DNA from 4 places in the Terrisporobacter hibernicus genome. Region 2 is predicted to be linked to each of the others. Evidence: riboswitches for the same ligand, from Rfam matches in the RefSeq annotation. Region 2 holds a riboswitch; each other region holds the start of a gene.
What was found. A riboswitch is a leader RNA that binds a small molecule or an ion and turns the genes downstream of it on or off. The one in region 2 is predicted to bind lysine.

Region 1 (7,983 bases), 1.2 Mb from region 2:
TATTCTAGTAGCCTTGTATATGGGAACTATATTTGAAATAAACACCGTAATAATTGCTATTAATATGGGTATCAATATTGCTTCTTTAGTTATATAAAGGCTTGGATTTTGAGGGTACATTTTAGATATATAATTATACACATACGCTCCGCCAATTAAGAATCCAGAGGATATACCAATGGTTACCAATATTAAACTTTGTATAAAAATCATAGAACATATTTGGTGCCTTTTAGCACCTATGGCTCTTAACATCCCTATTGATTTTTTCATATCAAATAAAGTCATTACAAAAATATTGCATATTAAAAGCGCCGATACAGCTATAGGTAATAACATATTTCTTATTTCATAGGTTGTTGCTTCTTCACCAACACCAAGAGAGTTTAGCCCTTGAATTAAGCCGATATTCATAAAGAATTTATCTTCTGTAAGGCCGTATTTTTCCATTCGTTTATACATATTATCCATTGTAGAATCTTCATTTTCTACATTTAAAATACCATCATTAGTAATAAGATTTTCTGGTATTAAATTTTTATATCCACCTGTAAAAGCTTTAAGTGTATATTCTTTATATTCTTCGTAGTAGTTCTTAGGTCTGCTGACTATTCCAACTAGTTTAAATTTATAATTTTTATTGTATATTTCATCATTTCCATCATGACTTTTATATTTTTTAACTATGTTAAAATCTATGTCTTCACCTAATTTATTTTCTAAATTCATTTCCTCTATAGCTTTATTATCTAAAACTATCTCGTTTTCATTTTTGGGTGCCCTTCCATTTATAAGTGTATATTCACTTTGTTTTAAATAGTCTGGACTATACGTATTAAGAGTGCTCTTAACACCATTTTTATAAACAATGCTACCTAAATTGATTATTGTATATGTATCATCCCTTGTATCATCATTTAATATTTTTTGCAATGCTTCATCATCAATATCACTATATTCATAGTCATAAGTTCCAAATGTGTTATGTAGCTTTTCTGTTCCTAATTTTATATTTGTTTGTTTTTGTACAATATTAGAAAATGATATCAACGTAGCTAACCCTATTGCTATTACTATAGAAAAACTTCTTCCTTTTTGATTTTTCAAATAATAAAAAGCTAATTTTAAAACACCCTTCATTCTTTTCCTCCCTTTATCGTCGATTGTATTTTTATAATTGCTTCCCCTCCATATATTAATTTTTCTTATATCTAACTATATCTAAAAAAATCATAAAAATATTATATTTTATAAGATTGTGCTCTCTTTGTTATAAAGATTTAATAAAAAACAGCTTTCGTTATAAATTTGTAAAAAAAAAGAAACAGGAAAATTCCTGTTTCTTTTATCTATTTCAATATAAATATTTTAATATTTAAAAACTAGCAAGTGAAGAATAATTTAGCTATTCCACCTTTTGAAGTTTCTCTGTATTTATCCATCATGTCTCTACCAGTTTCGTCCATTATTTTAACTATTTGGTCAAAAGTAACTTGATGTTCTCCATCAGTTAATAATGAATAGTTAGCAGCATCTAATGCTCTTTGAGCACCCATTGCATTTCTTTCTATACATGGTATTTGAACGTATCCGTAAGCTGGGTCACAAGTCATTCCTAAGTGATGTTCTAAACCGATTTCCGCAGCATATTCTATTTGTCTTAATGATCCACCTTTTAAGTAAGCTATTGCAGCAGCAGCCATTGCACAAGCAACTCCTACTTCACCTTGACATCCAACTTCAGCACCTGAAACAGATCCGTTTCTCTTAACAAGAACACCAACTATACCTGCTACAGCTAAAGCTTCAACTAATTGCTCATCAGTGTATCCTTCATAGTCTTTCATTGCGAAGAATATTCCTGGTAAAACACCTGCAGAACCACATGTTGGAGCAGTTACTATAACGTATCCTGATGCATTTTGCTCTGAAGCAGCTAAAGCATAAGCATAAACTAATGTATTTAATTGCTTCTTAGCAAGATATTGCTTATAGAAATATCCAGCTTTTCTTTCTAGATTTAATTTACCTGGTATAACTTCTGTAGCTTTTAAACCGTCTTCTACTGATTTTTTCATAGCATCTTTAATAGTTACTAAGTAATCCATTATATCAGCATCGTCGTAAGTTTTTACGTAGTCTACGAAGTTTTTATTATTTTGGTTACACCAAGCTATTATTTCTTCCATAGTTGAATGAGGGTAAGTGTCGTTTCCACCTGCATTTCTCATTCCTTCTTCAGCTATTGTACCTCCACCAACAGAGTAGATAGTCCAATCTCCCATTACGTTTCCGTCTGCATCTATAGCTTCTAACATCATACCATTTGGATGATATGGTTTAACTATATCTTCTCTCCAAAGTATTTCAACTTCTTTTGGCTCAAGCGTTTTCTTGATTATATAATCAGTTAAATGCCCTTCTCCTGTTGCAGCTAAGCTTCCGTATAAGTGAGCTTTATAGCTAACAGCTTCTGGGTATTTGTTCTTAAATTGTTCAGCAGCTCTTTGTGGTCCCATTGTATGTGAGCTGGAAGGTCCATTACCTATTTTGTAAAGTTCTTTTAGTGATTCCATTTTGTTCCTCCTCGGGGATTTAGATATTCTTTTTATTTTAATAAGAAAACATATTCCCAATTAAAATTATATATTTCCAATAATAATAGTAATTTAAGAATTATTTACCTCTAAAAAATATTTTTATAAATATTAAATAACATATAAAACATTTTACCTAAAATGCGACAAAAAATCTAGATGTTGTTTGAGGTAATTTTTTACATTTTTATTGATTTTTTCATTTTTTTGTACTACTATTATTAATAATTTAAAAAAACTATCTTAACCTAGGGTAGAGGTGCAGTGGTTAAAAGTATTTGAAAGTAGTCGGCAGACGTTAATATTCAAAGAAAGGAACCATTGCCGAAAAGGTAATCTTGGCAAAGATTATTTTTGGGGTTATGCATAATATGTATAACACTGTCACTTATTTTTAAGTGGTGAGCTACAAGGTTTACTTTGACATGTCGTTTTAAACGTACAAAGTATACCTTTGTACGTTTTTTTATATATATAAATATAAAGCTCTCCCTTAAATTTTCTCTATGTTATTAATGTTAAATCTAAAATATATTACGGGGTGATTAAAAATGAAAAAAATTAATGTTGCTTTAGTTGGTGCCACTGGTATGGTGGGAAGAACTTTTATAAAAATTTTAGAAGAAAGAAATTTTCCAATAGATAATATCTATATGTTCTCTTCTGCAAAATCTGCAGGTACAACTGTTAAATTTGCAAACAAAGATGTGGTTGTAGAGGAATTAAATGAAAATTCTTTTGATAGAGATATACAAATAGCTCTATTTTCTGCTGGTGGAGGAATAAGCCAAAAATACGCACCAATAGCAGCTTCTAAAGGAGTAATTGTTGTTGATAATTCAAGCCAATGGAGAATGGATCCTAACGTTCCACTCGTTGTTCCAGAGGTTAACCCAGAAGCAGTAAAAAATCATAAGGGAATAATTGCAAACCCAAACTGCTCTACTATACAAGCTATGGTTCCTCTTAAACCATTACATGATAAATATGGTTTAAAAAGAGTTGTTTACTCAACTTACCAAGCCGTATCAGGTTCTGGAGTTAGAGGAGTTCAAGACTTGGAGGATGGAATCCATGGAAAACCAAACACTTTCTACCCTCATCCTATAGCCTTTAACTGTCTTCCTCATATAGATGTTTTCGAAGAAAACGGATATACAAAAGAAGAAATGAAAATGGTAAATGAAACTATGAAAATCTTAGAAGACTATAATATTAAAGTTACTGCTACTACTGTAAGGGTTCCAGTAAGAGGTGCTCACAGTGAGTCTATAAACTTAGAGTTTAATAAACCATTTGAGTTAGAAGACGTATTTAGTACTCTAAAAAATACTGAAGGTATAGTTATAGTTGATAATCCTGCTAACAACGAATATCCTCTAGCAGTTGATGCTGAGGGTCATGATGAGGTTTACGTAGGAAGAATCAGAAGAGACTTCAGTGTGGATAATGGTGTTAATATGTGGGTTGTTGCTGACAACATAAGAAAAGGGGCTGCTACTAATGCAGTTCAAATAGCTGAATTATTATTAAAATATGATTTAGTATAAAAATGAACTTTAATAAATATTAATTAATAGAGATTAAATTTAAGGTAAAAAGGAGAGGTTTGTTTATGATTTTTAAAGGTTCTGCAGTTGCTTTAGTTACGCCATTTGATGAAAATGGAAAGGTTAATGTTAAAAAGATAAAAGAATTAGTGGATTTTCAAATTGAAAATGGCACTGATGCTATAGTTGCTTGTGGTACTACTGGTGAAGCCAGCACTATGAATGACGAAGAACATTTATTAGCAATCAAAACTATTGTTGATGCTGTTGATAAAAGGGTTCCTGTAATAGCTGGCACAGGTGGAAATGACACTGCTCACTCTATCTATATGAGTCAAGAAGCTGAAAAATTAGGTGCAGATGCTCTTTTAATTATAACTCCTTACTATAACAAGGCTAATAAATCAGGACTTAGAAAACACTTTGTATCTATTGCAAATAGTGTTAAACTTCCTATAATTTTATACAATGTTCCTTCACGTACAAAGGTTAATATCCCTCCTTCACTTGTTGCTGATTTAGCTAAAAATGTGGATAACATTGTAGCTCTTAAAGAAGCTTGTGGAGATTTAGCTCAAGTAGCTGAAGTTTGCAGGTTAGTTCCAGAAGGCTTCGCTGTGTATTCTGGTAACGATGACTCCATACTACCCCTACTTTCTCTAGGAGGGTCTGGAGTTATATCAGTTCTAGCTAATATTTGCCCACAGGAAACTCATGATTTAGTAGCAAAGTTTATGGAAGGTGATGTAGAAGGTTCTAGAGAATTACAATTAGGCATGAAACCTTTAATAGATGCTTTATTTATAGAAGTAAATCCTATACCAGTAAAAACTGCTGTTAATTTATTAGGATTTAATGTGGGAGACTTAAGACTTCCTCTAGCTGAAATGGAAGAACAAAATTTAGAAGTTTTAAAAAGAGAATTAGTTAATTGGGGACTAAAAATACAGGAGGCAACATGTTAAGAGTAATTATAAATGGTTATAGCGGTAGTATGGGTAAAGTTTTAACTAAATGTGTTAATGAAGATAGTGAGCTACAACTTGTTTGTGGTGTATCTAGAGATGAATTAGATGTGACTTTCAAAACTTATCATAAAATGAGTGAAGTAGAGGAAAATGCTGATATTATTATTGATTTTTCTAATCACTGTGCTATATATGATGTTTTGGACTATGCTACAAAAACAAAAACACCTTTAGTAATAGCAACTACAGGATTTAATGATGAAGAATTAGGTGAAATAGAAAAAGCTTCGGCTATTATTCCTATTTTCCACTCTTCTAATATGTCTCTAGGTGTGAATGTTCTAGTTAAATTAGTTAAAGATGCTGCCAAAGCTCTTAATGGGTTTGATATAGAAATAATAGAAAAACACCATAATAAAAAACTAGATTCACCTAGTGGTACAGCTGTTATGATAGCTAATGGAATTAAAGAGGTTCTGCCAGGTAGTGAATGTATCTATGGAAGATATGGTCGCAGTGAAAAGAGAAAGCCTACTGAAGTCGGTATTCACGCCATAAGGGGTGGAACTATAGTAGGAGAACATACTACTATATTTGCCGGCCATGATGAAGTTGTAGAAATAAAACATACAGCTCAATCTAAGGATATTTTTGCAAAAGGGGCTATTGCTGCTGCAAAATTCTTAGTAAATAAAGAAGCTGGATATTACAATATGAACAATATGTTAGACTAAAACTAGACAAAATTTGGAGGAAAACTATGGTTAACTTAAATGATGCGTATGAAATAGCTAAATATATAAAAGATGCTGAAAAACAAACACCTGTAAAAGTTTATGTTTCTGGTAATATAAAAATAGAAAAAAATGATAACTACAAAGTGTTTGGTCAAGAAGGTTCTTATATTTTAATTGGTGATTATAAAACTATAATGAAAGATGCGGAAAACTTTAAATCTTCTGTGGATGATATTCATATAGAATACGATAGAAGAAATTCAGCTATCCCTCTTTATAATTTCTTACATGCAGAAGCTAGAATTGAGCCAGGTGCACTAATAAGAGATATGGTTACAATAGAAAAAAATGCTGTAATCATGATGGGTGCTGTAATAAACATAGGTGCCGTTGTTGGAGAAGGGTCTATGGTAGACATGAATGCTGTAATAGGTGCTAGGGGAATGCTTGGTAGAAATGTACACCTTGGGGCTTGTTCTGTTGTTGCTGGTGTTCTTGAGCCACCTTCTGCTACTCCTGTTATAATCGAAGATGATGTATTAATAGGCGCAAATTCAGTTATTCTTGAAGGCGTCAGAGTTGGTAAAGGTTCTGTTGTTGCTGCAGGTTCTGTTGTTACAAAAGATGTTCCTCCAGGTGTTGTAGTAGCTGGCTCTCCTGCTAGAATAATTAAGAATAAAGATGAAAAAACTGCTGATAAAACAAAGGTTATGGAAGATTTAAGAAAACTAGATTAATCTAAAAATAAATTTAATAAAAGATTTAATAGTTATTTATAATACTACAAAAAGCACCTAGTTTTTATACTAGGTGCTTAAGTTCTTTTTTACAATATATTACTCCAGATTGTCTATAGCATACTTGGCTTGTTTTTTTGTAAATTTTTCTCCATATTCTGATGTTAATTGGTCATAAATTGCTTTTGGAGACATAGCCATGCTTTCTTGATATGTTTTTGCTTTTTTCAATGCATTTTCCTTCCAATTTGCGTCTACATTATCTATAGCATATTTAGCAGCTTTTTTTGAAAACTTTTCTCCATACTCTGATGTTAGTTGGTCATATAATCCAGCCTTAGACATATTCATAGTATCACTATATATTTTGGCTTTTTCCAATGCAGACTTATATTCTGTTGGAACATCTTCTTCCACTTTTTCTTCTACTGAAGCATCTTCTTTTGTTTTTTCTTCTACTGAAGCATTTTCTTCTGTTTTTTGATTCTTACTAATTTTCTGTTCAGTTCCAGTTGTCACACTATTTGTTTTAGTTGAATCTCCACCACCTGCTGAACCTATTGCTCCAACTATTACAAAGAATGCTATTACTATAAACCAAGGTCTTTTATATATTGGTTTCTTATTTTTTGCTCCACATCCTGGGCAAAACTTTTCATTAGATGCTACTTCTTTAGAACAAGATTTACATTGTATCATTTTTGACATTGCTCAATTCTCCTCTATTTATTAATAATATGATTTCTACAATATAAAGTATAATATATAACCCTTGTCGAAATTTATCATTTTGTGATAACAAATGCTGCATTTTTAGCTTTTATAATATTCACCTGGGAATTAATCTAAATAAGTCATATAGTATAATGAAAACCTAAAAAATTTGATTAGTCATAATAGATTGGTAAGTTGTGTATAGATATGCAAATAGTAGTGCTAATGGTACTTTAAACAAAATTAGAAGATAAATATTTGCTATATAAAAAAAGCACCTTTCGACTACGATTATATTTTAACCGTTGCCATAAAGGGGCTTTTATTTAACCAAAATTCTATGCTTATTGATCTTTCAACTTATTCCTTTTTATATCCAAATTAAAACACTTTAAATATAATCTTATCCTGCAAAATTCATTAATATAGGTACTAACATAACTGTTAAAACACCACAAATACCTATAGATAGAGATGACATAGCACCTTCCACCTCGCCCATTTCTAGAGCCTTACTTGTACCCATAGCATGAGCTGCCGTACCTAGCGCTATTCCTTTTGACACAGGGTGCTTTATCTTACCTATTTTTAATACTAAATCCCCTAATATATTTCCAAATATACCTGTTGCAATTATACAAACAACAGTTATAGATTCCACTCCACCTAGTGCATTGACT
Region 2 (7,983 bases):
GAGTTATTGCAAATGGGGATTGGCAATAGCTCCTTTTAGTTTGCTCATTTTAAATTTTAAAACATTGTATAAAATATTTTGGGAGAATAATTGTTTATAAATCTAGCAAAATAAATAAATACAGCAAAATTAAAGAGAAAATCATAAGTTTTGATTAGAGGAGGATAATAAAATGAGCAAAGAAATAATAATTGGTATTATAATTGTAGTTGCTTTGTTTGGTATATTCTCTTTTGGCACAAAGTATGTAGAAAATCCCCAATCACAAAACATGAAAGACAGAGTTGAAGACAATGTAAATTCAACTAATAAAAATAAATCTTTTGGATTTGAGTTAGTGCCAGAAACACACAATGAAAAAGAACTAGAGTTTTTAAATATTTATAGACGCACTATTATAGAGTACCTTACTAACAATGGTATAGACCTACAGGACTTATGGATTTCCGTTCATTATGGTGGCCTAAATAGAGGAAAATCTTATATGCTAATTAACATAAGAACATATAACAACGAGGGAAAAAAGAACCTTATAAAAGAGTTATTTGTAAAAGAAAACTTAGATATGCTGTTTAGTGGATCAAACTATGATGTATGGCTAGATAGTATAGACAACTACAATATAAAATAAATTTATATTAAGCTATGATTTATACAAAAATTTGCAGCATTTTTCAGAAGTGATATAATTAAATTGGCACTATAAATTATAAGGAGATTAAAAATATGTTAAAAGAGATAAGAATAGGGGAAAAATTTTCTTACCTAGAAAAGGATTACAGACTATGTTGTATGGGTGAGGGAAATTTTGATACTGCTGAAAAAACTCTGCAATATTTTTTAGGAAATTTAGAAGATGAAGAAAAAACCATGATAGGCTTTGATGAAAAGGACATAAAAAGTGTTTTCAAAGCTTGTGGTAAAAAAATTATTTACTTCTATGAAGATATGGAATTATATAGTGAAGAAAGAATTGAATTTATAAAGGAAATGAGAGCAAAGTTTCCAGATTGTGTTGTACATATTGTAATGAGTAGTAAAAAAGAATGTAGTTTACATGATGTTCATGAAAGATGTAAAGAAATGATAGAACTTAATGAAAAACTAGGTGGAGAAATGTACTTACACGACGTTGTAAACAAAAACTTGGATGAAATTTCTACAAAAATAGTGGTCGGTATGTAGAAATAAGTAATATGAATGCTTTGAAGGGGCGCTTTAATAAAAATGCACCCTTCATTGGTAGGAACTGTTATTATGTATTTTATAATAATGGTTAAATTAATGTTAAAAATCACTCCTAATGATAAGAATATGTTAAAAAATTCAGAAATTATAGACGTTTCAAACAAATAACAGTATAATTTTTTTTAATTAAATAAACACAAATGAATTTTTTAAGGGGGCTTTAACATGAAAAGGCAGAACAAAGACATCATCGTAGTTGGATTTGCACTATTTGCAATGTTTTTTGGAGCAGGTAATTTAATCTTTCCACCATACCTTGGAGTAGTAAGTGGTAGTGGATGGATGACTGGATTTACAGGTTTTATTATTGCAGACGTTGGATTAGCATTACTTGCAATATTGGCAGCAGCTAAGTGCCAAGGAGATATAAACGCAGTACTGGGAAGAGCTGGGAAAACGCTATCACTTATTCTGGCAACAGCAATAATGATTTGCTTAGGACCACTTTTAGCAATACCTAGAACAGGTGCAACAACATTTGAAATGGGAATACAACCAATTTTTAGTGGATTCAACCCAATTGTATTCTCCGTAATATTCTTTGGATTAACACTTGTACTTACAATCAAACCATCTAAAGTTGTAGACATCATAGGACAATATTTAACGCCAGCTTTGTTAATAGCATTAATATTTTTAATAGTAATGGGTGTAGTATCACCACTGGGTGATTTAAACGAAGCACCAGTAATAAGCAATATATTTGCAGAAGGAATATCTCAGGGATATCAAACAATGGACCCACTGGGAGCAATAGCATTATCTGCAGTTGTAATTATATCTCTTGGTCAAAAGGGATATACTGAAGAATCACAAAAGATAAAATTAACACTGCAAGCTGGATTTGTAGCAGCAGTAGCTTTAGTTATAGTATATGGAGGTCTAACATATTTAGGTTCAACTGTTGCCCATCAATTTGCAGGAGTTAACCCAGCAGACATAAACCAGACTTCTCTAATAGTTAGTATAACAGAGCAACTATTAGGCAAACCAGGAAAAGTAGTTCTAGCAGTGATCGTTGGACTAGCATGTTTAACAACATCTATAGGACTTGTATCAGCAACAGCCCAATACTTTACTAAAATAACTAAAGGTGCGCTAAAATATGAAACTGTAGTTATTGTTGTATGTATATTTAGTGCAGTAGTATCTAACTTTGGTGTAAGTACTATAATACAATTCTCAGCACCAATATTATCAGTTATTTACCCTGCAACAATAGTTTTAGTAATAATGACTTTATTTGGGCATAAAATTAATAATGACAATGCATTTAAAGGAGCAACATATGTGGCACTACTTGTAAGTATTCTTACAGTAGCAAATAGCATGGGCTTTGAAATTGCATTTATAGATAAATTACCACTTAGTAGTTTAGGATTTAACTGGATTATTCCTGCATTTATAGGAGGTATTATAGGAAGCTTAATACCACATAGAAAAGGTCAGGAATATGACAGGATGGATGACGCCTTATAAACATTTTAAATACTATACAATAAAGAAGTCTGAGAGATTTAATTTTCTCTTAGACTTTTTTACATGTTAGGAATTATATCTGAATTTACGCTGCTAATAAACTATGGAATGAACATGGAGTACAAGTTAGTAATAGCAATGGTTACAAAGGGGTACACAAAAATGTTACCCCCTTTGAATTTTAGTATTTGATTATTGTAAACAATATATTAATTCCAAAAAATGTATAGATATTCAACAAAATATTTAATATAATTAATATGTATAATAGAAATATTTGTAAAGCAAGAAGGGATTGAGTAGATGAAAAAAATAATAATAATGGTATTAACTATATTATGTTTATTTGTTGTAGGATGCAGCAAAAAAGAGGATACTTCATCCTATGATAAACATTTAGGTGATGGAATAATAGCAGCGGCTAATGAAGAGTATGATAAAGCGAAAGAATTGTTTAGTTTAGCAAAGGATGAAAAAAGTAATGAAGCAGAAGCATATGCACTTTATAATCAAACAAATAATTTAATAGAAGCAATTGATTCTAAACAAAAAAAGCACTATGATATTGCAATACAGCTTTGCGCATCTATAGAACAAATAGATAGTAAAAGTGACATAATAAAAAGTGCAGCAAAAGATTTAAAGAAAAAGTGTGAAGACTTTAAGCAAAACCCTAGCAAAGCAGAAAAAGAAGAAAAGAAAGAAAAAAAAGAGAAGAAAGAAAAAATAGAAAAAAAAGAAAAAAAGGAAGCAGCAAAAGATCAGCCTAAAGAAGAAAGCAAAACAGTTAAAAATATTAAAAGTGATTATAAAAATAAAGCTGATAAGGCAAAAGATTTGGCAGCTAAAGAAAATGGTATTTATAAATACCAAGGAGAGTTAATAAAGATTCTAAGATCTTATAATATGAAGGATGTTGAAAGTGCAAAAGCAGTTTATGAGCTAAGCGATGAAATGTTAAATAATTTATATAAAGATTTAAAAACTAATTTGGATAAAAATTCATTTAAAAAGTTGAAAAAAGACCAAAATAGGTGGGTAGAGGAAAAAAGGGCAAAAGAAAAAGGTTTAAGTAAGGATAAACTTTTTATGTACCAAAGTCTTGCCACAGTTACTATAAATAGATGTGAAAAGTTCAACGAAAGGTATTATAGATAAGAATACATAATAATTATTTAAATATAGCAACTTCAATAGCTTGAAGTTGAAGGATTATAAAAAGGCAATAACTGGTGTATCATACACTGGTTATTGCCTTTCTTATTTCAATATAACAATGTCTTATGACTATTTTTTACTGTATAGAATTTAATCTTCTATTAGTTCGTTTCTCTGAGCTGTGTATATGGTGCTTCTTCCAGAAAATACATAACTAATAGCACATGCTACAAATAAATATCTAATATCTATTCCTCCAAATAACTCAACACCCATTATAAATGATGCTATAGGCGTTCTTGTAGCTCCTGCAAATACTCCTATCATACCAACACCTGCCATAAAAGAAATTGGCAAATTCACAATAGAGCTAAGAGCATTTCCTAAGGTTGCTCCTATTACAAATAATGGTGTAACTTCTCCACCTTGGAAACCAGATCCAAGAGTAATAGCTGTAAGCACAAGCTTTATAATAAATGCACCATAAAAAACTGGTGATTGAAAAGCATTATTAAGTAAATCTAAACTAAGACCTAAATACTGTCTATTTCCTATTATAATAATTGCTACTATAATAACTAATCCTCCAACAAAACTTTTCAGTGAAGTATTTGGAAATTTATTTGCAAACACTCTTTTTAGATAATGTGTAAGTTCTGCAAATAATTTGCTTGTAAGTCCAAATAATATGGAACATATTATAATTTTTATAAAAACAATATTATCAAAACCTACATTTGCCATATGGTAATTTGTATGGTGTATATTAAAAAGTTCAGATATATATGTACCTATGTAACTAGAAATTAAACAAGGGATAATAGCCTCATATCTCATTTTTCCTACGGAGTGAACTTCTAAACCAAATACTGTACCAGCTATTGGAGTTCCAAATACTACACCAAAACCACTACTTACACCACTTATTATAAGGATATTGTAGTCTATATCTTTTAATTTTAGTATTCTTCCCAGGGTTGCAGAGATACTAGCACCAATTTGAACTCCTGTTCCTTCCCGCCCTGCTGATCCACCAAATAAGTGTGTTATAAATGTTCCAAACAATACAAGTGGTGCCATTCTACTTGGAATGTAACCCTCACAGTTGTTTATTTGTTCTATTATAAGGTTGTTACCCTTTGCAGAATCTTTTCCGTATTTAAAATATAGAAAACTTACTAAGGCTCCTCCTAGGGGTAATAAATATAATAACCAGGGATGATTTTCTCTAGTTGTTGTTGCATATTCTAAGCTTTTTAAAAAAAATGATATTACAACTCCAACAGATATTCCTGAGATTATTGATAGAACAAACCATTTTACAAAATTGTTAAATGTAATTTTGCTTTCTTTTGCATGTCTTATTAAATTTTTAATGTTGTCCACCTCTTTCATACTGTATACAAATTTATTATATCAAAAAATTGTCTTGTTTATATATGTGACTTGTAAAAGCAAGGCTATTTGTTAAAAATAATTAAATAACTAAAAATCTATTTACAAATTTACTTTAAAAATGTATAATCATAACATAAATTTAAATGAAGTATAAAAAAGATAGAGGTGCGGTAATTAATAGTACTAGTAATGAGTAAAAGCAGGAGGATTTACTAAGAAAGGAAGTATCGCCGAAGTTGTATAATTGAAGCTGAAAGGTTGTACGGCTGGGGATGCAGAGAATATCTGTATCACTGTCACAAATTATTTTGTGGTGAGCTATCATTTAAGGGATAATATATACCTAAATATACTATATTCATATTAGTGTATTTTTGTATTTACGTAGCCTTGAGTGTAAAGCTCAAGGCTTTTTTACATGTGTGGAAGTTGAGTGCTATGAGTTTATAAATAATATGTAATAACCAACTTGCAAACTATGACAAGGTTGTTGACAGAGAATAGAAAATACATCTCCTTGGCCATATGAAGTGTTTCACTAATACGTCATTCAAGCCAAGCAAATTTTTTATATGGGAAATATTTAATGTAGAGGAGAGACATCATGGGAGAAAATAAAAAAATTAAACTATGGGCATTAGTAATGCTTATATTTGTTCCTACTTTTAATTTTACTAATATAGCAAGTAATGCAGTATATTTAGGGGCAACTGCTATACCTTCATGGGTGATAGTATCTGTACTATATTTTTTACCACTTTGTGGAGTTATAGCTGAAATGGCTTCTTTTAACAAAGACAAAGATGGGGGAATTTATACTTGGGTAGAACAAGCAATAGGTGAAAAATGGGCCTTCATAAGTACATGGTCTTATTTTATAGGGATACTTTTCTATCTACAAATGGTATTTTCTAGAATACCTGTAGCAGCATCTTGGGCTTTACTTGGAAGAAATGTATTTACTGATTCCAATGCTTACTTGTTACCAATACTATCAATATTTATATGTATAGCCATGACATATATAGCAACAATAGGAGTTAGCAAATTCTCTAAGTTGGCTGATTTTGGAGGGAAATTTACTCTAGCAGCAACAGTAATATTTGTAGTAATGGCTGTAGTTGGGTATTTTAACGGGACACCTTCTGCAACTGAGTTTAGTGTGGAGAGTGTTGTTCCAAAATTTAATGTAAGTTATTTCTCAACTTTTTCTTGGTTACTATTTGCAGTATCAGGTTCAGAAGTTGCAGGAACATATATAAAACAAACAGAAAATCCTAAAAAGACATTTCCAAAAGCAATGGTTATAGCAACTATACTTATAGCATTATCATATATACTTGGTTCTGTGGCTATACAGTTAATAGCATCGCCAGATGTTTTGGAAAGTGCAGGCATAAAAGACGCAGGTTATGTGGTTTACAGTATAGTAGCAAACAACTTTGGAATAAACGGAAAAATAGTAGCTCAAATATATGCAGCAATATTCTTAGTAACATCAATAGCAGCTTATATAATATGGATGGAATCTCCAATAAGAGCAATGTTTGGAGAAGTTCCAAAAGGAACATTCCCAGAATTCTTAGTTAAGAAAAGAGAAGATGGAACATTAGTAAACGCCCTATGGGTTCAATGTGCAATATTAATAGTACTAATAGCCATACCACTGTTTGGCCTAAAGTCTATAGATGCATTCTTCAAATTGTTAACAGACTTATCAGCTTTAACAGTTGTTATACCATATATAATCCTGATGTTTGCATATATGTCATTTAGAAAAAATAACAAAAACATTGATTTTAAATTCTTTAAATCAGATGTACTTGCATACACTATGTCAGGAATAGCTTTAGTATTATCTTGTACAGGATTCTTGGGGGCAGGACTTGACTATGTAGTTGGATCTAGTGGAACGGAAGCAATTTTACTAATAGTGAAAACTTATGGTGGACCATTAATCCTTATAGCTATGGGACTTGTTATTAGATTTATGTCACAAAAGTCTTATAATAAATCTAACAAAAGTAGATTGGAAGATAAGAAAAAGGCTGTGTAGGATCTTTGATGAAAAATAAATAGTGATAATTGAAAGTAATTAAAAGACTTGGACTTTGTAATGGAAAGTCCAAGTCTTTTTTACTTTTAAGGAAATTACATAGACAAATGTGAAGTTTATTATAATTGACATAAAGTCGAAAAATGTATAAAATTGGAAACATACATATTGAAACTTAGTACATATAGGAGGCACAATGGGGGAAAAAGGTAAAAAATACTTGACATTATTATTAAGGATATTTTCAGTTGGAATTTTAATGGTAGTGACTTTAGCATTTGTAATTATTTCTACTATTTGTATAAGTATTTGGCAAAGTGATACTAAGGTAAACATAAAAAAAGGAGTGTTGGATTTATCAAAAACTGATTTTAAGAATATAGATACTTTGAAATTAAATGGAAAATGGGGTGTATATCCTGGAATATATATAGATGAAAAGAATGTGTCATCTTTAGATAAAAAGGAGGAAGTTTTTGAGGAATTTACATCAAATGAAATTTTTACTACTAAAGATAAGGCCACATATAGACTTATTATAAAAACAGATAAAATGATGGACAACCTTGTTTTATTTATTCCTAATTATCCTTTTGCAGCCAATGTATTATTAGACAAAAAACCTTTAAAAAAAATAAGTGAAG
Region 3 (7,983 bases), 190 kb from region 2:
CATAGAAAAATAGCAGTAATTGATGGATATGTAGGTTTTATGGGCGGAATTAATTTGGCTGATGAATATATTAATACTTATGAAAAATATGGTCACTGGAAAGATGCTGCTATACTAATTAAGGGTGATGCAGTATTTAATTTAACTGTTATGTTTTTAAGTATGTGGGACTTTATAAATAATACAAATGATGATTATTTAAAGTATAAACCTGAAAATTATACAAATGAAAAATATTTAAGTAATGGATATATACAGCCCTTTGATGATAGTCCATTAGTCAATGAACCTATTGGAGAGACCGTATATTTAAATTTAATAAATAAGGCGAAAAACTATATATATATTAATACTCCATATTTAATAATAGATAATGAAATGGCAACTGCATTGAAAATAGCATCAAAGTCAGGTGTAGATGTAAGAATTGTAACGCCACATATACCTGATAAATGGTTTGTTCATGCAGTTACAAAATCTTATTATCACTCATTTATAAAGGACGGTATAAAAATTTATGAATATACACCAGGATTTATGCATTCTAAAACTTTTGTAGTTGATGATGAATATGCAGTAGTAGGAAGTATTAACTTAGATTTTAGAAGTTTATATCTTCATTTTGAATGTGGAGCATGGTTGTATAAAACAGAGAGTGTATTAAAAGTAAAAGACGATTTTAATGAAACATTGGAACTTTGCCAAAAAATAAGTTTAAACGAGTGCGAAAATATAAAATGGCCAGTGAAATTTGGTAGGCTAATACTTCGATTATTCTCACCGTTAATGTAATAGAAAATCTTCCTTAATTCAATAGATAAGGAAGATTTTTTTGATTAACATCAATAAGAATATTCAATAAGTTTAATCCTATACAACAATAAAGGATAAGTACAGGAAATATAGAATTTTATAGGAATATAAAAAATATTAAAATAAATTTGGGGAGAATGATGATGTTAGATAATAATAATTTGAGACAATTAATGAGTGAGGTAAACAAATCATTTTATGTGTATGATGAAGAAGAAATTTTAAAATCTATTAATATTTTAAAAGACAAATTTAAAGAGTTTGAAATTTTATACTCAGTCAAAACTAATCCCAATAAACACATATTGGATTTAATGAGTAAAAATAATATAGGCTCAGATGCTGCATCTGCAAAGGAAGTACAAATATCAAATACAGCAAATATTAATAAAAATAATATAATTTATTCTGCACCGGGTAAAAGAAGAAAAGATATTGAAGAATCTATTGATAAATGCATAATAACAGCGGATAGTTATAACGAATTAAGTTTATTAAATGAAATAGGAAAAGAAAGAAATACTAACTTAGAAGTTGGGTTAAGGATTAATGCTAATTATAATATGTTTGGTGGAGAATCTATAAGCAGCAAATATGGCGTAGATGAAGAGACATTGATAGAAAATAAAAATTTTATAGATAACCTAAGTAATATTGAGGTTGTTGGAATTCATGTACATCTTCAGTCCCAAATTTTAGATTATGAAATAATTTACAATTATTATGAATATGTATTAAAGCTTGCATTATTTTGTAAAGAAAAGATGAAATTTAATCTTAAGTTTATTAATTTTGGTGGAGGACTAGGGATATCATATGGTAATTCTTATGGAAATTTAGATATTGATAAACTTAGTAAAATGTCAAATGAGTTAATTAAAAAATATAAACAAAAGTTAAATGCTAGATTTATTATAGAAAGTGGAAGATTTTTAGTTTGTAAAAGTGGAGCTTACGTTACACCTATAATTGATATTAAAGAATCAAGAGGTAGGAAATATCTAATCGTACAAAATGGATATAATGGTTTTTTTAAACCTACTATTAGTGAGCTTATTGTTTCTTATACTAACAAAAAAGATAATTTAAAAATGATGGAACCACTTTTTACTTCTTATGATTCTTATACTATAAGTTTAATAAAGAGGGAAGATAAAGAAGAAAATAATAAAGAGATAGTTACCATAGGAGGGAATTTATGTACAGCTGTTGATATTTTAGCAAGAGATATACTTCTTACTAAGGCTGAAATCAACGATTTGATCTTCATAAATAATGCTGGAAGCTATGCTTATTCTCTTACACCTCTTTCATTTAGTAGTCAAGAAAAACCTGTAGAAATATATTACACAAGCAAGGATTACCATGTAATAGACTAATTACATAAATTTACATGATATGATTTACTATAATTATTTACAACTATCCTAGACAATTTTTGCAAAAAAGTGTATTATTTTATTTATATGTAATAGACTTGGAGGGAAATTGATGCTTGAAGAAATACAAAATATGAATTTTAAAAATATGACCATGGAAACCATGGCTACCAAAATACTAGATTGGGCACTAAATAGTGGAACAAAATTAATAATAGGTACAATTTTAATAATAATAGGATTTAAAATAATAAATAGATTATCGAAAAAATTTGTAATCTTTGCAGAAAAAAGAAATGTAGATATGACATTAGTGAAATTCACAAGGTCATTTATAAGTATATCTTTAAAATGTTTATTAGTGCTTGTAATTGCAGGAGCATATTGGGAGCTAAAATTGTCAGGATTAGCAGCTATAGTTGCTTCAGCTGGGGTTGCCATAGGTCTTGCACTTCAAGGAAGTTTATCAAACTTTGCTGGAGGATTTATAATTTTACTTCTTAGACCATTTAAAGTAGGAGATTATATCCAAGCTGATCAATTTGAAGGAGCAGTTGAACAAATTGGAGTATTTTATACAACTTTAACAACGGTAGATAATAAAGTTGTATTAATACCAAATGGAACCTTATCAAACGGAAGTTTAATAAATTATTCTACAAAAGAAACTAGAAGAGTTGATTTAACATTTTCAGCAGGGTATGAATGTGATATTTTAAAAGTTAGAAGTGTATTAAAAGAAATAGTATCTAAAAATAAACTAATTCTTGATTATCCAGAGCCATTTGTTGGATTATTTGAACAAGGACCTAGTTCTTTAAAATTTGCTGTAAGAGTTTGGGTAAATACACCTGACTATTGGACAGTATATTATGATTTATTAGAACAAGTTAAAATTAGATTTGATGAAGAAAAGATTTCAATACCATATCCACAAATGGATTTACACGTAAGACAAGTTATAAAATAAAAAGATTGCTTTTTAGCAATCTTTTTTTATTGCATAAATTAAAAGAATTAATAACAAATTAATAACAAAATAGTAAGAAAATATTAAGAAAATGGGGTATATCAGGCCCAATTGTTAAGAAAAAATGAAAATTTATTCATATTAGATTTAAATAAAAATTATTATGATATAATAATTTAAAATCATAAAAAGGAGATACTTATGGAATATATTCAAAACATATATAATATAGTAAATGATTATTGGTTATTGTCTATTATTGTTGGATTGACAAGTGTATTTGTAGAAAGTTTTCTACCTATACTACCGCTAGTTGCAATTGTTACTGCTAACGCGGCTTTATTTGGTATGTATCAAGGGTTAATAATATCATGGATAGGATCTACAGCTGGGACTATATGTCTATTTTTAATAGTTAAAAAAATTAGCAATAAAAAATTTATTAAATTATTAAAAAACGAAAAAGTAGAAAAAGCAATTGATTGGGTAGAAGAAAAAGGGTTTATGTTATTGTTTTTTGCTTATGCTTGTCCATTTTTACCAGCTTGCGTGGTTACAATATCTCAAGGATTAGCCAAAAGACATACTACAGACTTTATATCTGCAGTAGTAGCAGGAAAGTTAGTTATGTTTTTTATAGTTAGTTATATAGGAAAAGATATTGTTGGTTTTATTACAAATCCTTTGAAAGTATTAACTTTAGTTTTAATCATATTTGTTGCTTGGAAAATAGGTAATAAATTAAATAAGGACTTGGATAATTTTGAAAAGAAAAGAATGAATGAAGAATAGGCAAAAGATCTATTCTTCATTTTAGTTTAATAACTTTAAGTTTATTTTACACCCATTATTCCATCAACTAATATATCTATATCACAATTTAAAAAATAGTCATTTATATCAATGTTATTTAAGATACTCCTGATACTAGCTTCATTGTGATTTGTATTTTTTAATAAATCTTCTATATATGAAACATCCTTTTTACCAAAGAAATCTCCGAAAAATTTTATTTCTTTAATTAGCCCTTTCTCAACATTTAAACTAAATTCTATATTGCCACCAGGATACTTAATTTCATTATTAAGAGCATATTTAGGTGAATGACCAAAATTCCACTGCCAAGTGTTATATTTATCTTCAACCAATTTGTTTATTTCATTTACATCTTCCTCACTTAATTGGTAAAGACAATTATTTTCGTATTTGCTATTTATAAAGTTCATCAAGTAATTTTTAAATTCTAAAACAGTCATATCCTTTTCTAAGTGATTAGCAATATTTGTAACACGAGATTTAACAGATTTTACACTTTTGCCTATAAACTTAGATGGTTTTACTTTTAGAGCACTAGACAAATCATTTATTTCAGATGAGAACAACAAAGTACCATGGTGCATTACCTTATTTTTATAATTATATTGTGCATTACCTGAAAATTTTTGATTATCAATAAGTAAATCATTTCTTCCTGAAAATTCAGCTTGTATATTTAAATTTTTCAAAGCGTCTATTATTGGCATAGTAAATCGCTTAAAATCACTAAAACTATTATCATTACACGAAATAAATGTAAAATTTATATTACCTAAATCATGAAAAACAGCTCCACCACCAGACTGTCTTCTTACGACTTTTATTTTATTTTGTTTTACATACTCATAATTAATTTCAGATAATGTATTCTGATTTTTACCTACGATTATAGCACTTTCATTTCTCCATAGTATAAAAATATCTTCATTAGTATTTTTTAAAAAATATTCTTCCATAGCCAAGTTAAAGTAAGCATTTGTACTAGTATTATTGATTAACAGCATAGTCTATTCCTCCATAAATTTTGTAATCAGACACTTTACTAATATTCAACAAAATGTGAGTATTTCCTTTAATAAATATGAATAATTAAAGAATTTGTCGCAATTTTCATAATCATAGTGAATGAAAATTGAAGGAATTATTTCAAAAAAAAAGAAGATAGTAATAATCAGTATGTAGGGGGGATAAGATGAAAAAGATAATTTATATTATTATTTGTATAACCTTTTGTAGCTTAGTAGGATGTAAAAACATTAATACTGAAAAGACTATAGATGCTTTTAATGATGAAAAACTTAAGATATATTCAGCAAAAGACTCGCAAAAAGTAAAAGAGCTATTAAAATCTTATGGAGGCTCTAAAAATCTAACAGTTGAAAAAGCTAAAAAAAATAATATTGTAGTTATTGAAGACGAACAAATAGTAGCAAATGAAAAGATATGGAATGATTTTTATAAAAATAGTAAAAAGAAAAAAGAAGATAGGGTATTAATAGTTCAATACACTGAACAAGACGACCCAATACTGACTTACTTATCATGCAAAGACAATAAATTCTTTATGATTGAAGATGACTCGAGAGATCAATATAGAGATGATAAAGAAGAAGATTATTTTGAATATAGCTTTAAATATTTAAAATTATTTGAAGAAAATAATAAAACTTATGTATACTTGTTAGATGATGAAAAAATAACCTTAGATGAGCTTAATTATTCTCTATTAAGTTCAAATATATCAGATTGGATACCTTATGGTTTTGTGTTTTATTATATTAATTCATAGATTATTAGACTAAAGTAAATATAATTTTGATAAATTAGAACAAAATATATTGTATTTGTAAAGCATATATTATATACTATTAAAAACAAGTGAATATATAGGTAGAGGCGCAATATTTATAAGTATTAATAATGAGGTAGCACGATGACTTATTAAAAAAGGAAATATTGCCGAAGTGTATAACTGAGGCTTTAAGGTTATATCGCTGGGTGTATATAAAATATATATACAACTGTCACTAATTTTAGTGTTGAGCTATCATTGAGAAGAACTAATAATATTTTTAGTGTGTAATTTTAACCTTGATGAAGCCATCAAGGTTTTTTTATTGCAAAAAATTATAATTTTTATTAAAAAATATTGATTTTTAACTACTTAATGGAATAATGAATTTGTTCTAAAAGACATTATTAACATGAGCAAAGACAATTTGTATTAAAATGACAAAACCCTGAAATATTCACAACTATCACATAGGGGGAAGAAAAATGAAAAAAAGAAATGTAAGATTATTATTAATGACAACAATATTGATTTTAATATCAAATGTAACAAGTTTTGCAGCAGAACAAGATATGGCTGTAATAAATGCACAAAAGTATGGAATATTAACATTATTGCCACCACTTGTAGCTATTATTCTAGCTTTTATAACTAAGAATGTTATAGTATCTTTGGTTATTGGAGTGATGTCAGGTGGTTTTTTATTAAACCTAAATGGTATTAATGTTTTTTCAGCACTATTTAATTCATTTTTAGATTTAATTGATAGAGCTGTTGGGGCATTAGCAGACCCATGGAATGCAGGAATTATACTTCAAGTTTTAGCAATAGGTGGAGTAATCAACTTAGTTGCTAAAATGGGTGGAGCAAAAGCAATAGCTGAGTCATTAGCTAAAAAGGCAAAAAGTGCAAAAAGTGCTCAACTTATAACATGGGCAGCCGGGCTTTTAGTATTCTTTGACGACTATGCAAATTCTTTAATAATAGGTCCTATGATGAGACCAGTTACAGATAAAATGAAAGTTTCAAGAGAAAGGCTTGCTTTTGTAATTGATGCTACAGCTGCACCAGTTGCAGGAATAGCAATAATTTCAACTTGGATAGGTTTAGAAGTAGGCCTAATTGGAGATGGATTTAAGGCTATAGGAGTAAATGCAAATGCATTTAGTATATTTTTAAGTACATTACCATATAGATTTTATAATATATTGATTCTTGGATTTATAGTTATAACAGCAGTACTATTAAAAGAATTCGGGCCAATGAGAGAAGCAGAGCTAAAAGCTAGAAGAGGAAATACAAATTTAGTTTCTAGTAAAGATATAGATGAAAAAATAAGTAATGAACATAGTGATTTAGAGCCCCTTCCGGGAGTTAAATTAAACATATGGAATGCTATAATACCAATAGGAATACTAATAGTTGGATCATTATTTGCATTTTACTACAGTGGTTATAGCACAATAATGAGTGGAAATGATGCAAGTTTAATTCAAATATTTAATAACTCACCACTATCATTTGTAGCAATTAGAGAAGCATTTTCTAATGCAGATGCATCAGTAGCTTTATTCCAATCTGCTTTATTTGCAGGAATAGTTGCTATAGCAATGGGTGTAGGTAAAAAAATATTTACTGTATCACAAGGATTAGATATATGGGTAGATGGAATGAAAACTTTAGTTATAACTTGTGTAATACTAATATGTGCATGGTCACTTTCATCAGTAATAAAAGAACTTGGAACAGCTAGATACTTGATACAATTATTATCAGGTTCTGTACCGGCTTTTTTATTACCAAGTATAATATTTGTACTAGGTGGAATAATTTCATTTGCTACAGGTACATCTTATGGAACAATGGGTATACTTATGCCACTAACTATACCGCTAGCTCATTCTATAAGTCCTGATATGTCTTATATAATAGTTTGTGTAAGTGCAGTTCTTACAGGTTCTATATTTGGAGACCACTGCTCACCAATATCAGATACAACAATACTTTCATCAATGGGTGCTGGATGCAATCATATAGACCATGTTAGAACACAAATGCCATATGCTTTATTTGTTGGAAGTATAGCAATACTATTTGGGTATATACCAGCAGGAATGGGACTTCCAATTTATTTAATAATGCCTTTAGCATTTGTAGCTATGTTTATAGGAATACAGATACTTGGAAAAAGTGTAGATATAGATGAAAAAGAA
Region 4 (7,983 bases), 200 kb from region 2:
AAAATTCCATAGCTATATCCTCATTATTATAATTTTCATAGGTATCCTTAAGTATTTCTATAGTTAAAATAAAAGCTATAGTCTGGCTACATCCAATAGAGGCAATTATTAAGCCAAGTAATAAGGTTATAAAAAATAACTTGCTTCTATTTAGTTTTAATTTCTTTAAATACTTTTCCAAGCCGCCCAAAATATTTAATCCACTAAAAAATCCTGTTAAACAACATGAAATAATAATTATATAACAAGTTTTAAACATGGAAATAATACCGCCACCCTTAATAATATTTGATAAAGATGAAGACGTTTTATATCCAAATATAATATAATTACACAAATCTATCATAGTTATTTTTTGAATAAAAAGGCAAATTATTATTGATGTTATTATACTTATAGTTATTGATTTTGAAATTGAAACTTTTTTCAACGATAAAATAATAATTATAATAGCTGGTATTAATAAAATAAAACTTATATGAAAATCATTGTACAAAGTTAAACTTAGTGAATTATCAATAAAAGTCAAAGGATTTTTAAAGGAAAAAAATAAATAAAAAATAATACTAATTATAGTTGGAATAATACCAAAAACAAAAACCTTTCTAATATATTTAAATAAGTCGACTTTAGTTAAATTGCATAGAAGAAGTAAACTAGAAGATAAAGGTGAACATCTATCACCTAAATATGCACCAGACATAATGGCTCCTCCTACTAAATTTAAGTTAAGATTAGACGCCTGTGCAATAATAATAAGAGGTATACCTATGGAACTTACAGTACCAAAGGAAGTTCCAATTAAAATTGATGTTACAGCTGCTATTAAAAAACAAAACAATATAAATAGATTAGGGTTAATATATTTTAATGAATAATAAACTATTGATGGAATTGTTCCACAACTTAACCATACACTTATTAAAATTGAAATTAAGATTAAAATTTTTATAATTGGAAAACTTCTTTTAGACTCAAAAGTATATAATTTAAGAAGGTCTTTTATGGTTTTATTTCTTTTTAAACCAATTAAAGAAAATAAAATCAAAGAAATAGTTAAACCGTATCCTAAAAAAATATTATTAAAAACGCTAAATATTAGCATTGTTATTGTAATAATAATAATGAAAAAAATACTCATATAAATAATTCCTCCTATTATTTATCAATATAATAAAATTATAGAAGAAAAATATTAAAATATTAATTAAATATAAAAAATATTTATAAAACATATATAGTAAAAAATACGGTTTTACTTGTTGCTAAATAAAGTCAGGTAATATATACTCATATTAATAAGTGAATATTTAAGGTAGAGGTGCGATTTTTATCAGTAACAATAAGGAGTTAAGCAACGTTGATTTATTGTGAAAGGAAACATCGCCGAAGCGTATAACTGAAGCTTTAAGGTTATTTGGCTGGGGGTATATATAATATATATGCCACTGTCACTAAGAAATTAGTGTTGAGCTATCAAATGGATTTATAGTTTAGTATAATTATGACCTTGATGCTCTTACATCAAGGTTTTTTTAATGAAAAAAAATAGCCCTTATGATGTTCACTACAAAAATATTAGGGGGAAATAAAATGAGAAGAAGAAATTTAAGATTATTTTTAATGACAACCATGCTATTCATAATGACGACGGCACTATCTTTTGCAGAAGAAGTTGATGTTGCGGCACAAAATGCAGGTAAATTTGGTTTATGGACTTTAATACCACCGCTAGTTGCAATTTCACTTGCTTTTATAACTAAAAATGTTATAGTATCTTTGGTTATAGGAATTATGTCAGGTGGATTTATATTAAATATAACAGGGAACAATCCTTTTATGGCAATATTTTATTCATTTTTAGATTTAATTAAAAGAGCAGTGGAATCTCTAGCAGACCCATGGAATGCAGGTATAATTCTTCAAGTTTTAGCAATAGGAGGAGTTATAAATTTAGTTGGAAAAATGGGTGGAGCAAAAGCCATAGCTGAAGCATTATCAAATAAAGCAAAAACAGCAAAAAGTGCTCAAATAATGACTTGGTTTGCAGGACTACTTGTATTCTTTGATGACTATGCAAACTCTTTAATAATAGGACCTATGATGAGACCAGTTACAGACAAAATGAAAGTATCAAGAGAAAGATTAGCTTTTATAATAGATGCCACTGCAGCACCAGTTGCAGGTTTAGCAATTATTTCTACATGGATAGGTTTAGAAGTTGGGCTTATAGGTACAGCATTTGAAAGTATAGGAGTTGAAACAAATGCATTTGGAGTATTTTTAGATACAATTCCATTTAGATTTTATAATCTATTAATATTAGGATTTATAGTAATGACAGCTTTACTTTTAAAGGATTTTGGACCTATGAGAAAAGCTGAGTTAGAATGTAGAAGGGGAAGTCAAAATATTACTTCAAACGAAGAAGTAAATAAAAATTTAAGTAAACATGATGATATGGAACCATTAGAGGGTGTTAAACTAAGTGTGTGGAATGCAATAATACCAATAGGAGCGTTGATAGTTGGAGCGTTATTTGCATTTTATTACAGTGGATATACTGCAATAATGGGCGGAGAAGACAGTGCGGTAATTCAACTTATGCAAAACTCACCAGCATCATTTAATGCAATAAAAGAAGCTTTCTCAAATTCAGATGCATCTGTTGCTCTTTTCCAATCAGCTTTATTTGCTGGAATAGTTGCGATGGTTATGGGTGTATGTAAAAAAATGTTTACTGTATCAGAAGCTCTAGATATTTGGGTGGATGGAATGAAAACATTAGTAATAACAGGTGTAATATTAATATGTGCATGGTCACTATCATCTGTAATAAAAGAGCTAGGAACAGCAAAATATTTAATTACATTACTATCAGGTTCCCTACCTCCATTTATAGTACCAAGCTTAATATTTGTACTTGGGGCAATAATATCATTTGCAACTGGAACTTCTTATGGAACAATGGGAATACTTATGCCACTGGCTATACCTCTTGCATATTCAATAAACCCAGACATGTCTTATGTAATAGTTGCAACATCAGCAGTATTAACGGGAGCTATATTTGGCGATCACTGTTCACCAATATCAGATACAACAATACTTTCATCAATGGGAGCTGGATGTAATCATATAGATCATGTTAGAACACAAATGCCTTATTCAATATTTGTGGGAGTTATTACTATAGTGTTTGGATATATACCAGCAGGATTTGGATTACCTGTTTATTTAATCTTACCACTATCATTTGTGGCAATGTTTATAGGAATACAAATACTTGGTAAGAGTGTAGAGGTTGAAGATATACAAGGAAATGAATTATTAGAAAATTAATATTTAGAAAAGACTTAAATGATAATGCATTTAAGTCTTTTTTTATGCAGATAATAAGTTATAGATTTTGTAAAAGGAGAAATCACTATGGCTTATGTGAATTTTAAAGAAGAAAATTATAAATTAAAGATACAACTAGAAAAAAGAAAAAAGAATAATGAAAAAAATTACAGTTATATTATAAAGCATAAAAAGGAGATGACTGACTATAATCCTGATAATAGATATAGTTATGAAATTATAAAAAACGAATTCATTGGAAAAAAAGGATTGCTAGATGAAAAAGATTATTATAATATTTCTAATAAAGATATAATATGTGCAAACTTCAAAGATTGCACTTTTGCAAATACAAAATTTATAAATTGCAAAATAATAGGCTGTAAATTTTATGATTGTAAGTTTATATTAGGCGGTGTTATTTTTGAAAATTGTATATTTATTATGGAAGATAATATAAAATCTCCATCATTAAATAATACAACAAATTACTCTTGTGAATTCTATAGTTGCGAATTTTATAGTAAATTTAGAAATTGTGATTTATCATATTTAATATTTGAAAATTGTTTGATAAAAAATACTTCATTTGAAATATGCATGATGAAAAGCATGATAGCAAATAAATGTGAATTAAATAAAATAAAAATTTCTGATTGTGATTTAAGTGGATTTAAAACACATAAATGTTACATTGTAGACTTTGAATTTGATGATAAATATAAAACTAAATTAGATGAAAAAACATTTTTTGATAAATTAGTAGAAATAAAAAAAGATAGAGAAGAATATGAAGGTCTATATTTGACATATCAGATTATTGCAGATAAATTTAAAGAAAATACTTTAGATAATAACTTTGGAGAGTATTATTATTTATGCAAAAAAACTGAGTATAAAATTCTAGACCCGGTGCCTAAAATAGGCTCATTTTTGTATAAAATATTTTGTGGATATGGTGAAAGGCCTTTTAATGCGCTATTAACGGGAATATTTTTAATATTAGTTTTTGCATTTTTATACTTAATTGTTGGTTTGGACATTAATAAAAGTTATGTTATTTATAATCTAGAAACATTTAAAAATTTAGATTTTATGAAATTTGTTGCAGACTATAATCAATCTCTAGCACTAAGCTCAGGTATATTTTTGGGTGTAGGGGGATATAGTAGTGAGCCAGTGAAAATGTCACTGATGTTATCTAATATTGAGATGATTCTAGGGATAGTAACTGTGGGAGTAGGAATTGGAACTATAGTAAGAAAAATAATAAGATAAAATTTACAAAAAAAAAGGAAATTTACCGAATAATATAGTATTTACTAATATATATATTAATGTTTTGCAATATTCTTACTATTAAATAAACTATTTCACATATATTTATTATATGAAAGATACATGTTAAAGTGATTTTAAAATTTTATATACTTAAGGGGTGGTATCTTGAACAATACAGAGTTATTGAAGAAAAATATAACTAAAGCAGAAGATTTAAATTTATACATGAATTTAACAAAAGATGAAGAAATAAAAATGAATGAAATACTTGAAAAATATCCCATGTCTATTACACCTTATTATTTATCTTTAATTGATTTTAATGATCCAAATGATCCTATAAAAAAAATGTGTATACCTTCAATAGAAGAAATTGATTTAAGTGGAAGTTTTGATACGAGTGGTGAAGCAGATAATACTGTTATTACGGGAATGCAACACAAATACGAACAAACTGTAATTGTGCTATCTACAAATCACTGTGCAATGTATTGTAGACATTGCTTTAGAAAGCGTTTAGTAGGTTTATCAGATGAAGAAATAGCTACACATTTTGAAAAAATGTTAGAATATGTAAAAAATAATGAGAAAATAAGCAATGTACTTATTTCTGGTGGAGATTCATTTTTAAATAGTAACAGAAAAATTGAAAAGTTTTTAGAGGCATTATGTGATATTTCTCATATTGATTTAATTAGATTTGGAACAAGAATACCAGTAGTTTATCCTGAGAGAATAACTAGAGACAATGAACTTAAAGAGATACTTAGAAAATACGGTGAAAAAAAACAAATTTATGTAGTGACTCAGTTTAACCATCCTAGAGAAGTGACTAAGGAAGCTATTGATGCAATAAAATATTTAAGAGATGCTGGTGTTATAGTAAAAAATCAAACAGTTTTATTAAGAGGAGTAAATGATAGTATTGAGATCCTTGGAGAGTTGCTAAAAAAGGTTACTTCTATTGGAATAGTACCATATTATATATTTCAGTGTAGACCAGTTACAGGTGTAAAAAACCAATTTCAAGTGCCCCTTAAAGAAGGTATTGATATAGTAGAAGGAGCTAAAAGCTTGCAAAATGGCCAAGGGAAATGTTTTAAATACTGTTTGTCTACAACAAGGGGGAAAATTGAAATAATAGGAAAAACAGAAGATAATCATATGGTATTTAAATTTCATCAAGCAAAATACAAAGAGGATAGAGCAAGAATATTTATAGAAAAAGTTGATGATAATCAAACCTGGATATATTAAAATATTTAATTAGAACTGCCATCATTTAAAAAGTATATATTTCTTTTTAAATGATGTTTTATTTTTACATGAAATAAATATAATATAAAAAAATATAGCAATATATTACTATACATAAAAACTTAAGATGCTTTATAATGTAACTATAAGAAGTGTAATTATTAAATAAAAGAATTTAATATTATATTAAGCAACTTTCTTATATAAAATAGAAAGGAGCGTTAATATTTGTCATGCCAAGTAATAAAAATAAGAACGTTAATCCTTATATTATCAAATCAATAAAATATATTAATCAAAATTTAAAGAAAAAAATAACAATTAACGAAATTTGTCAGTATATTAACTTATCTAAATATTATTTTTCACGAATGTTCAAAAACGAGATAGGTGTAACTCCGTATAGGTATATAATGAATTGTAAAATAGAGGCTATAAAAGAAGATTTATCTGATGGAGTAGACATAAACACCATAGTAAGTAAATACGAGTTTTACGATTTAAGTCATCTTAACAAAAATTTCATAAAAGTATATGGAATAACACCGCTGGAATATCAAGAATCCTGTAAGTCAAAGAATAAATAATTTTTATTTAAAATGCCAAGTTATTATGTAGCTATCTACATATATAATAAAATTATTTTTAGGAGGTTTTAATAATATGGCTTTTACATTTTATATGCCAAGTGTTAGTTTAATGGGACCAGGATGTTCAGACAATTTACCAGAGGAAATAAAATCAAGAGGATTTAAAAAAGCTTTAATAGTTTGTGGAAAAAGATCTGCTAGTAGTTCGGAATTTGAAGGAATAACTGATAATTTAGGAGCTAAGGGTGTGGAATTTGTTGTATATCCTGGCTCTCAACCAAACCCTACTGTTACTAATGTAATGGATGGAGTTAAAGTACTTAAGGACAATGGATGTGATTTTGTTATATCTTATGGTGGAGGATCTCCCCATGACTGTGCAAAAGGTATAGCTTTAGTTGCAACTAATGGTGGAAACATAAAAGATTATGAAGGTGTTCACGTATCTAAAAATCCTCAGCTTCCACTTATAGCAATAAATACTACAGCTGGCACTGCTTCAGAAATGACTATATTCTCTATAATTACTGACGAAGAAAGACATGTTAAAATGGCAATAGTTGATAAACATGTTAACCCAGTTCTTGCAATAAATGACCCCAATTTAATGGTTAGTATGCCTGCTTCTTTAACTGCAGCTACAGGAATGGATGCTTTAACTCATGCTATTGAAGCTTATGTATCTACTGCTGCTACTCCAGTTACAGATGCTTGTGCACAAAAAGCTATTGAACTTATTAGTGATTATTTAAGAGATGCAGTTGCTGATGGAAATAATATGGAAGCAAGAGATAAAATGGCTTATGCTGAATTCTTAGCAGGTATGGCATTTAACAATGCTTCTCTTGGATATGTTCATGCAATAGCTCATCAATATGGTGGATTCTATAACCTACCACATGGTGTATGTAATGCTATATTACTTCCTGCTGTTCAAGAGTTTAATGCTAAAGTTGCTGCTAAGCAATTAAAAGATTGTGCTAAATTTATGGGTGTAGATGTATCAGGAATGAATGATGATGAAGGTGCTGCTGCTTGTATAGCTGCAATAAGAAAATTATCTGTTGATGTTAATATACCTAAAGGATTTGCAGAACTTGGAGCTAATGAAAAAGATTTTGATATATTAGCTACTAATGCACTAAAAGATGCTTGTGGAGCTACTAATCCCCTTCAAGCTACTCATGATGAAATAAAAGCTATATTAGCAAAGGTTATGTAATTAGCATCAGAGTTATTTGATTTTTATAGGCTTGCATATGTAAATTAACTTTATTATATAATAAGCTATAATTGATAGGTGAAATTTATCAGTTATAGCTATTTTATTGTGCATTAATAATAAAATATATGCTTAATAAATTACAACTAGATTATAATAAGATTTCTAATAATAATGAGCAAGCTTATAAAATGTGTATATCTTGTATAATAATATTTTAAATAAGACATAATGTTGTCATATTAATAGTGATATTATTAAATCAAAAGGAGATGACTTATATTGAAAAGT

Region 1: another riboswitch for lysine. It lies ahead of JW646_RS07435 (aspartate-semialdehyde dehydrogenase); the one in region 2 lies ahead of JW646_RS01910 (amino acid permease).
Region 3: another riboswitch for lysine. It lies ahead of JW646_RS00925 (Na+/H+ antiporter NhaC family protein); the one in region 2 lies ahead of JW646_RS01910 (amino acid permease).
Region 4: another riboswitch for lysine. It lies ahead of JW646_RS00910 (Na+/H+ antiporter NhaC family protein); the one in region 2 lies ahead of JW646_RS01910 (amino acid permease).

What each region holds. Positions count from the first base shown of each region.
Region 1 is NZ_CP081135.1:1,540,604-1,548,586, forward strand. Features, by position in the region: gene JW646_RS07425 (ABC transporter permease) at 1-1,140, opposite strand, end outside; gene JW646_RS07430 (L-serine ammonia-lyase, iron-sulfur-dependent, subunit alpha) at 1,383-2,576, opposite strand; lysine riboswitch at 2,844-3,014, shown strand; gene JW646_RS07435 (aspartate-semialdehyde dehydrogenase) at 3,149-4,147, shown strand; gene dapA (4-hydroxy-tetrahydrodipicolinate synthase) at 4,213-5,112, shown strand; gene dapB (4-hydroxy-tetrahydrodipicolinate reductase) at 5,106-5,849, shown strand; gene dapD (2,3,4,5-tetrahydropyridine-2,6-dicarboxylate N-acetyltransferase) at 5,876-6,589, shown strand; gene JW646_RS07455 (Ltp family lipoprotein) at 6,689-7,297, opposite strand; gene JW646_RS07460 (LrgB family protein) at 7,707-7,983, opposite strand, start outside.
Region 2 is NZ_CP081135.1:384,065-392,047, reverse strand. Features, by position in the region: gene JW646_RS01935 (hypothetical protein) at 173-631, shown strand; gene JW646_RS01930 (hypothetical protein) at 727-1,185, shown strand; gene brnQ (branched-chain amino acid transport system II carrier protein) at 1,414-2,727, shown strand; gene JW646_RS01920 (lysozyme inhibitor LprI family protein) at 3,031-3,885, shown strand; gene JW646_RS01915 (voltage-gated chloride channel family protein) at 4,036-5,280, opposite strand; lysine riboswitch at 5,436-5,612, shown strand; gene JW646_RS01910 (amino acid permease) at 5,888-7,339, shown strand; gene JW646_RS01905 (GGDEF domain-containing protein) at 7,536-7,983, shown strand, end outside.
Region 3 is NZ_CP081135.1:193,773-201,755, reverse strand. Features, by position in the region: gene cls (cardiolipin synthase) at 1-792, shown strand, start outside; gene JW646_RS00950 (diaminopimelate decarboxylase family protein) at 957-2,192, shown strand; gene JW646_RS00945 (mechanosensitive ion channel family protein) at 2,305-3,162, shown strand; gene JW646_RS00940 (TVP38/TMEM64 family protein) at 3,364-3,954, shown strand; gene JW646_RS00935 (lipoate--protein ligase) at 3,996-4,982, opposite strand; gene JW646_RS00930 (DUF4362 domain-containing protein) at 5,171-5,767, shown strand; lysine riboswitch at 5,862-6,033, shown strand; gene JW646_RS00925 (Na+/H+ antiporter NhaC family protein) at 6,256-7,983, shown strand, end outside.
Region 4 is NZ_CP081135.1:184,542-192,524, reverse strand. Features, by position in the region: gene JW646_RS00915 (Na+/H+ antiporter NhaC family protein) at 1-1,141, opposite strand, end outside; lysine riboswitch at 1,309-1,484, shown strand; gene JW646_RS00910 (Na+/H+ antiporter NhaC family protein) at 1,594-3,342, shown strand; gene JW646_RS00905 (pentapeptide repeat-containing protein) at 3,430-4,620, shown strand; gene JW646_RS00900 (KamA family radical SAM protein) at 4,789-5,880, shown strand; gene JW646_RS00895 (helix-turn-helix transcriptional regulator) at 6,114-6,467, shown strand; gene JW646_RS00890 (iron-containing alcohol dehydrogenase) at 6,544-7,692, shown strand.